3 regions of the Megasphaera vaginalis (ex Bordigoni et al. 2020) genome follow, and region 2 is predicted to be linked to each of the others. Evidence: riboswitches for the same ligand, from Rfam matches in the RefSeq annotation. Region 2 holds a riboswitch; each other region holds the start of a gene.
What was found. Region 2 has a riboswitch for ZMP and ZTP ahead of C0977_RS00775 (phosphoribosylaminoimidazolecarboxamide formyltransferase). Riboswitches for the same ligand answer to the same signal wherever they lie in the genome.
Positions count from the first base shown of each region.

Region 1: it holds a riboswitch for ZMP and ZTP, as region 2 does, so the genes downstream of both, C0977_RS06120 (OFA family MFS transporter) here and C0977_RS00775 (phosphoribosylaminoimidazolecarboxamide formyltransferase) in region 2, are expected to answer to the same signal.
Region 3: it holds a riboswitch for ZMP and ZTP, as region 2 does, so the genes downstream of both, C0977_RS05485 (formate--tetrahydrofolate ligase) here and C0977_RS00775 (phosphoribosylaminoimidazolecarboxamide formyltransferase) in region 2, are expected to answer to the same signal.

Region 1 covers NZ_OEQB01000004.1:64,006-66,273, reverse strand. Annotated here, with positions in the region: gene C0977_RS06125 (FAD-dependent oxidoreductase) at 1-638, opposite strand, end outside; ZMP/ZTP riboswitch at 763-847, shown strand; gene C0977_RS06120 (OFA family MFS transporter) at 926-2,200, shown strand.
Region 2 covers NZ_OEQB01000001.1:173,525-175,792, reverse strand. Annotated here, with positions in the region: gene C0977_RS00785 (PHP domain-containing protein) at 1-313, shown strand, start outside; gene C0977_RS00780 (Asp23/Gls24 family envelope stress response protein) at 318-1,142, shown strand; ZMP/ZTP riboswitch at 1,187-1,265, shown strand; gene C0977_RS00775 (phosphoribosylaminoimidazolecarboxamide formyltransferase) at 1,311-2,268, shown strand, end outside.
Region 3 covers NZ_OEQB01000003.1:256,024-258,291, reverse strand. Annotated here, with positions in the region: gene C0977_RS05495 (ferritin) at 1-181, shown strand, start outside; gene C0977_RS05490 (hypothetical protein) at 272-1,090, shown strand; ZMP/ZTP riboswitch at 1,155-1,232, shown strand; gene C0977_RS05485 (formate--tetrahydrofolate ligase) at 1,282-2,268, shown strand, end outside.

The sequences.
Region 1 (2,268 bases), on a different contig from region 2:
ATGGCTTGCGCCATATCACTGTCTTCACGACCGAGAAATACGTCGGCGTCTTGCAGAATAGTCACTTCACTGCCGTATTCGGCAAACATGGAAGCAAATTCGAGACCGATATAACCGCCGCCGATGATCGTCAGCTTTTCAGGCAAGACGTCAAGATCCATGATGGTTTCACTGACATAGACGAAGGCGTTATCTTTTATGCCTTTGATCGGGGGAATAAAGGGGCCGGCGCCCGTATTGATGATGATCTTTTCCGCAGACAAGGTTACTGTCGAGCCGTCACTCTTTTTGACCGTTAGGCGGTTTGCGTCTGCAAAAGAAGCGATCCCGTCGATGACTTCGACGCCGGCGGCAATTAACTTGTCGTAATTTGCCTTACGCAAGGCGGCGGTCAAATTATTTTTGCGCTTTACAGCAGCGCGATAGTAAGCGGCTTTTTCGCTGAAATCGCCATGCGGTGCCGCAGCGGCGGCTACGGATAGGGTTTTTGACGGAATGCAACCGATATTGATGCAGGTACCGCCGTACATATGTGAGCTTTTTTCAATGAGGGCAACCTTTTCTCCTTTAGCTGCCAACTTTCCTGCCAATGTTTTGCCGGCTTTACCGAAGCCGATGATAAGTGTATTATACATCATGATTCGCTCCTTTTTATCAATAAATAATTATTATTTATTATATCTTATCATAAGAAAGGATTTTGAACAAGTATATGTTTATGTTGACAAAGTATATGTCACTGCCTATAATAAAAGGACAACAAAACCGATATGGAACTGACGGATAGTGGAATTAACCACATGAACCGTATCGCATAAAGTATGAGCCGACCGTCTGGGCAGAGATATGAATGTATACTTTGGCCGGAAAGGGTCGGTATTTTTTATATCTCTTTTTACGTTTTCGTACGAGAGAGGGGTATTGTATGAAGAGAAATCGGTGGCTTATCGCTTTATCCGCTATGGGACTTCACATTTGTATCGGCAGTGTATATGCGTGGAGTGTGCTGACCAAACCGATCATGCAGAGCATGGGATTTACGTTGAAAGAAACGACGTGGACATTTTCTCTGGCTATTTTGTTCTTGGGCCTTTCAGCCGGCTGTCTGGGCGCTTTCGTTCAGAAGATCGGGCCCCGCAAATCAGGACTTTTGGCGGCATTCTTTTTTTGCGGCGGTATGTTCGGCACGGCGTTGGCATTACATTTGCACAGTCTGCCGCTGCTTTACCTGGCCTATGGCGTTATCGGCGGTATCGGCCTCGGTACGGGGTATATAACGCCGGTGTCGACGTTGGTCAAATGGTTTCCGCATAATCGCGGTTTTGCCACGGGTCTGGCCATTATGGGCTTCGGGTTTGCCAGCATGATTGCCGGACCGGTGATGCAACTTCTTGTTGAATCTTTCGGGCTGGTGACGAATTTCGTTATTCTCGGCGGCGTTTATTTTATCGTCATGACGGCATCGTCCCTTTATCTGGCGCCGCCTGCAGCCGGTGATATCGTACCTCGGGATAAAGTGCTGGAAGAAAGCGGCAGGAAACGGCCTGTCTATGCGGCGGCACTACCGCAGTTCACCGTCAAAAAAGCGATGAAAACATGGCAGCTTTACACGATTTGGTTCCTCTTCTTCACCAACATTACCTGTGGTATTGCCCTGCTTGCCGTTGCGTCGCCAATGGCGCAGGAAGTCGTCCATATGACACCGCTGGCGGCAGCGTCCATGGTCGGGATCATCGGCTTCATGAACGGCGCCGGCCGCATTGCGTGGGCGACGGTTTCCGACTATATCGGGCGAGCCAATACGTATCTGTTGTTCTTTGCCTTGGAAGTGGCAGCCTTTTATAAGCTTTCAACCGTTACTAATTCCTTCAGTTTTCAGATCCTCGTACTCCTGATCATAACCTGTTATGGCGGCGGCTTTTCCTGTATGCCGGCCTATCTCAGCGATCTCTTCGGCACCTTGGAACTGAGCGCTATTCACGGCCGGGTCCTGACGGCTTGGGGCGCTGCCGGAGTTGCCGGTCCCCTGCTTCTTTCCTGGATCAGAGAAACGACCAACAGCTACGCCGTAACCTTGCAGTTCTTTTCCGGCTGCTTTGTCGTCGCTTTTTTAGTCATGGCTTATCTTAAATACAAGACACGTCACGGCATCATCGGTACGGAAACGGCATGGACGGAACAGGAAGTAAAGCATGCCTGAATAAAAACGGAATAGGCGCGTTGTTGAGGTATCGTGGACCGTCGGTCTGCGGTACCTCTTTTTAAAGG
Region 2 (2,268 bases):
CTATGATCGTTACGATATCGACGCCTGCATTGAAATCATTCATCGTGCCGGCGGTCTGTCCTTTTTAGCGCACCCGTCTCTGCTTAAAGCGGCCTTGCCGCAGGTCTTGCAGCATCCCTTCGACGGCATAGAGGTATATCATCCGAAGAATCGGGGCCGGTATGACGAATTTCTCGGCATTGCGCGGGAAAAGGATTGGCTGGTCAGCGGCGGTTCCGATTACCACGGCACGATCGGCCGCTACCCTGACGGTCTCGGCGTTTTTTCCTTTGATGCGGCGCCGTTGCAGCCGCTCCTTTCTTATAAAGGATGAGAAAATGAAAATTATCGGATTTATCGGCCCCAGCGGCACCGGCAAAAGCCATCATGCGCTGGTTGTCGCTTATGACAATCATATTGACAGCATCATTGACGACGGTCTTCTCATCTATCAGAACCGCATTATTGCCGGCCGTTCCGCAAAAGATGAGACCAATCGCATGCGCGCCGTTCGCTGCGCCATCTTTCTTGAGCCGTCTCACGCCGCAGCCGTCCGCGAGGCGCTGAGCCGGGTAAAGCCGGAAAAACTGTTGATCCTGGGGACATCGAAGCACATGGTGCAGCGCATCCGCGAAGCCTTGTATTTGCCGCCTGTCGATGCGTATATCCGGATTGAAGAGGTTTCCTGCGCCGCCGAGATCGCCAAAGCCAGAGCCATCCGCAAAGCGGAGGGAAAACATATCATTCCCGTGCCGACAATGGAATTGAAATCCCATTTTCACGGTTATCTCCTCGATCCGATCCGTTCGTTTCTCCACAACCGGAGCGGCAAAAAAGGACCTGATTTCGAACAGTCCGTTGTCAGACCGATCTTCAGTTATTACGGTAAGCTCATCTTTTCTGATGACGTCTTTTTCGCTCTGATCCGTCATTGTTTGGCCGGGATCGACGGTATCGTCAAGGTAAACCGCGTCAAGGTGGCGAAGAATTATGTGCCGGGCAGCAACGGACTGGCCGTCGTTTTGGGCGTTACCGTCCGGTACGGCGTCCATATTAAGACGCTGATGCAGCGGATCCGCTGTTCGCTGCAGGACGACATCGAGTATACGACAGGCATGTCCGTCGACATTCTGAAGATTACCGTTCGTGATGTCGTCGAGTAAAATCCGTCTGTTGACAAGGCTGCGAGCCAGTTTGTATAATGAAAAAGGAATCATGTGACTGACGGAAGTGGGCTGACCACAGGGAGCATGATCGATAAAAAGCCGACCGTCTGGGCAAATGAGTCCGGGAGTGTCGGTGTTTTTTTTTATTCCCAGGAGGAAATGACGATGAAAGAACTGCAATTGAAATACGGATGCAATCCCAATCAGAAGGCGGCGAGAGTGTATATGAAAAACGGCGACGACTTGCCGCTTGAAGTTATGAACGGCCGTCCCGGCTATATCAATTTGCTCGATGCGCTGAACAGCTACCAATTAGTTAAAGAACTGAAAGCAGCGACAGGACTGCCGGCTGCGGCCTCGTTCAAGCATGTCAGTCCGGCAGGCGCTGCCGTGGCTGTTGAAATGAGCGATACCTTGAAAAAGATATATTACGTTGACGATTTGGAACTGTCGCCGTTGGCCGGAGCCTATGCCTGTGCCCGTGGCGCTGATCGCATGAGTTCGTACGGCGATTTCGTCGCCCTTTCCGATACGTGCGACGCCGCGACGGCGACGCTGCTGAAACGGGAAGTTTCAGACGGCGTTATCGCACCGGGATATACGGAAGAAGCGTTGAAAATTTTGAAGGAAAAACGGCAAGGCTCGTATTGCGTATTGAAGATCGACGCCGCTTATGTGCCTGCAGTGCCGGAGCATAAAGAGGTCTTCGGCGTTACCTTTGAGCAGGACCGCAATAACGCGGTCATTACAAAGGATCTTTTTGCCGTTCGGCCGACGCGCAACAAAGAGATTCCCGAAAGCGCGCAGCGTGATTTGCTCGTGGCGTTGATTACCTTGAAATATACGCAGTCAAATTCGGTTTGCTATGTTAAAGACGGCATGACGATCGGCGTCGGCGCCGGACAGCAGTCGCGCGTCCACTGTACGCGCCTGGCAGGGAATAAGGCCGATGTCTGGTGGCTCCGGCAGAACCCGAAGGTGTTGGCGTTACCTTTCAGGGATGATATCCGTCGCCCTGATCGTGACAATACGATAGACGTTTATATCTCCGATGATTGGGAAGACGTCCTTGCCGACGGTGTGTGGCAGCAGTTCTTTACAAAAAAGCCGGAGCCTTTGACCG
Region 3 (2,268 bases), on a different contig from region 2:
TCACGATTATCGTACGATGCAATGCTTCGACTGGTTCGTCAAAGAGCAGGGAGAGGAAGAAAAGAATGCCGACGGGCTGATCAAAAAATACGAACTTTTCGGTTCCGATCCGAAGGGGCTGTACGCGCTGAATCAGGAATTGCTCGGCCGTACGTATGCAGCGCCGACGTTGGTTCTGTAAGTCTTGGCAGAAGGACCCGCAAATTTTGCGGGTCCTTTTTATTTTGGCGGTGACGGGATATGGTATAATAAAAAAGAAAGGAGAAAAGTGATGCAAACTATTCATTATGTAATGGCAGATCCCAGCGGGAACACGACTATTCTTGTCTTGGATCGAATCGATCGGGCTGATCATAGTGTTGTAGCCGCCAAGTTGCTCGCCTCCGAAGCACTTGAAGCGGAACAGGTTGCTTATCTGACCATGGATCCGGCAGACGGCACTGCTCTTCGCATTGATATGATGGGCGGCGAGTTTTGCGGTAACGCTTCGCGCAGTGCCGCCGCTTATGCCCTGTCCTTGACGAGAGAGGACAAGGGAATGTATCGTGTATCCTGTTCGGGTTGCACTGTGCCGTTAGGTGTTGCCGTTGAGCGTAAAGGGGATGTTTTTCAAGCCGTCATTGATATGCCTCTGCCGGAGTCGGTGGAAGCCGTGCTGATTCCCGTCAATGATTTACCGTACCGGTTTTTCAAGGTGACGTTGCCGGGAATCGTGCATTTCGTTTATTTCGTACAAACCGGCGATAACGTCGATAAGGAAATTTATTGGCAGGCGCTGCGCGAATATGTCTCTACTGACGCCTATGCGGCATACGGGCTAATCATTGTCGATACGCAGGCGCTGACCATGGTTCCTGCCGTCTATGTGGCGGAAACGGATACACGTTACTGGGAACGAAGTTGCGGCAGCGGATCGGCAGCGGCAGCGGCGGCGTTGGCCTGTGTCGGGAGACGGAATGTAGCTTGTACATTGCGCCAGCCGGGCGGCGCAATTGCGATTGCTGCCAAAGTCGATGACGGGGAATTGCAGTCGCTTCGTATCGGCGGAACAGTTGCGCTTTCAGCTGTACAAACGGTGCTTATTGAATAAGCGGACAGGGGCCTTGCAGGGACGGCTGATTGACAAAGACAGATGCCGTTTTGTATAATAAATGCATAGATCATGTGACTGACGGAAGTGGGTTGACCACAGGGAGCATGATCGATGCGAGCCGACCGTCTGGGCAGAGATTCCGGAATGTCGGTATTTTTTTTGCTACTATCGAGGAGCTGACGATGACGATGGAAAAAGTATTGAGTGATATTCAAATCGCGCAACGGACAACGTTGGAACCGATTACGAGCATTGCGGAAAAAGTGGGCTTGACGGCAGATGATTTGGAATTATACGGTAAATACAAGGCAAAGATATCCTTTGACGCGATTCGACGCCTGTCCAAAAACCGGGACGGTAAATTGGTCTTGGTAACGGCAATCAATCCGACACCGGCCGGTGAAGGAAAGTCGATGACGACGATCGGCCTGGCGCAGGCGCTGAATCGCATGGGACATAAGACGATCGTCGCCATGCGCGAGCCGTCTCTCGGCCCCGTTTTCGGGATTAAGGGCGGCGCCGCCGGCGGCGGCTATTCGCAAGTATTGCCGATGGAGGATATCAATCTCCACTTTACCGGCGATATGCATGCCATTACAGCGGCCAATAACCTGCTTGCAGCAGCTATTGATAATCACGTCCATCAGGGAAACTCCCTGCGCATTGATATCCGCCGGGTCGTCTGGAAACGCGTCATGGATATGAATGATCGCGCGCTGCGTAATGTTGTCGTCGCTATGGGGGGAACCGTTTGCGGCTTTCCCAGAGAAGACCACTTCATGATTACCGTCGCTTCGGAAATTATGGCCGTCCTTTGCCTGGCGGAAGATCTGATGGATCTGAAGCGGCGCATGGCGAATATTATCGTCGCCTACGATTTGGACGGGCAGCCTGTTCGGGCCGGCGATCTCGGTGTTGCCGGCGCCATGGCTATTTTGATGAAAGACGCCATCAAGCCCAATCTCGTGCAGACGACGGAAAATACACCGGCGCTGGTTCATGGCGGTCCTTTTGCCAATATTGCGCACGGCTGCAATTCCGTCGTAGCGACGAAACTGGCCATGAAGATGGGGGAAATCACGGTTACCGAAGCCGGTTTCGGCGCCGATCTGGGCGGCGAAAAATTTATGGACATTAAATGCCGGTTTGCCGGTATTAAACCGGATGCCGTCGTG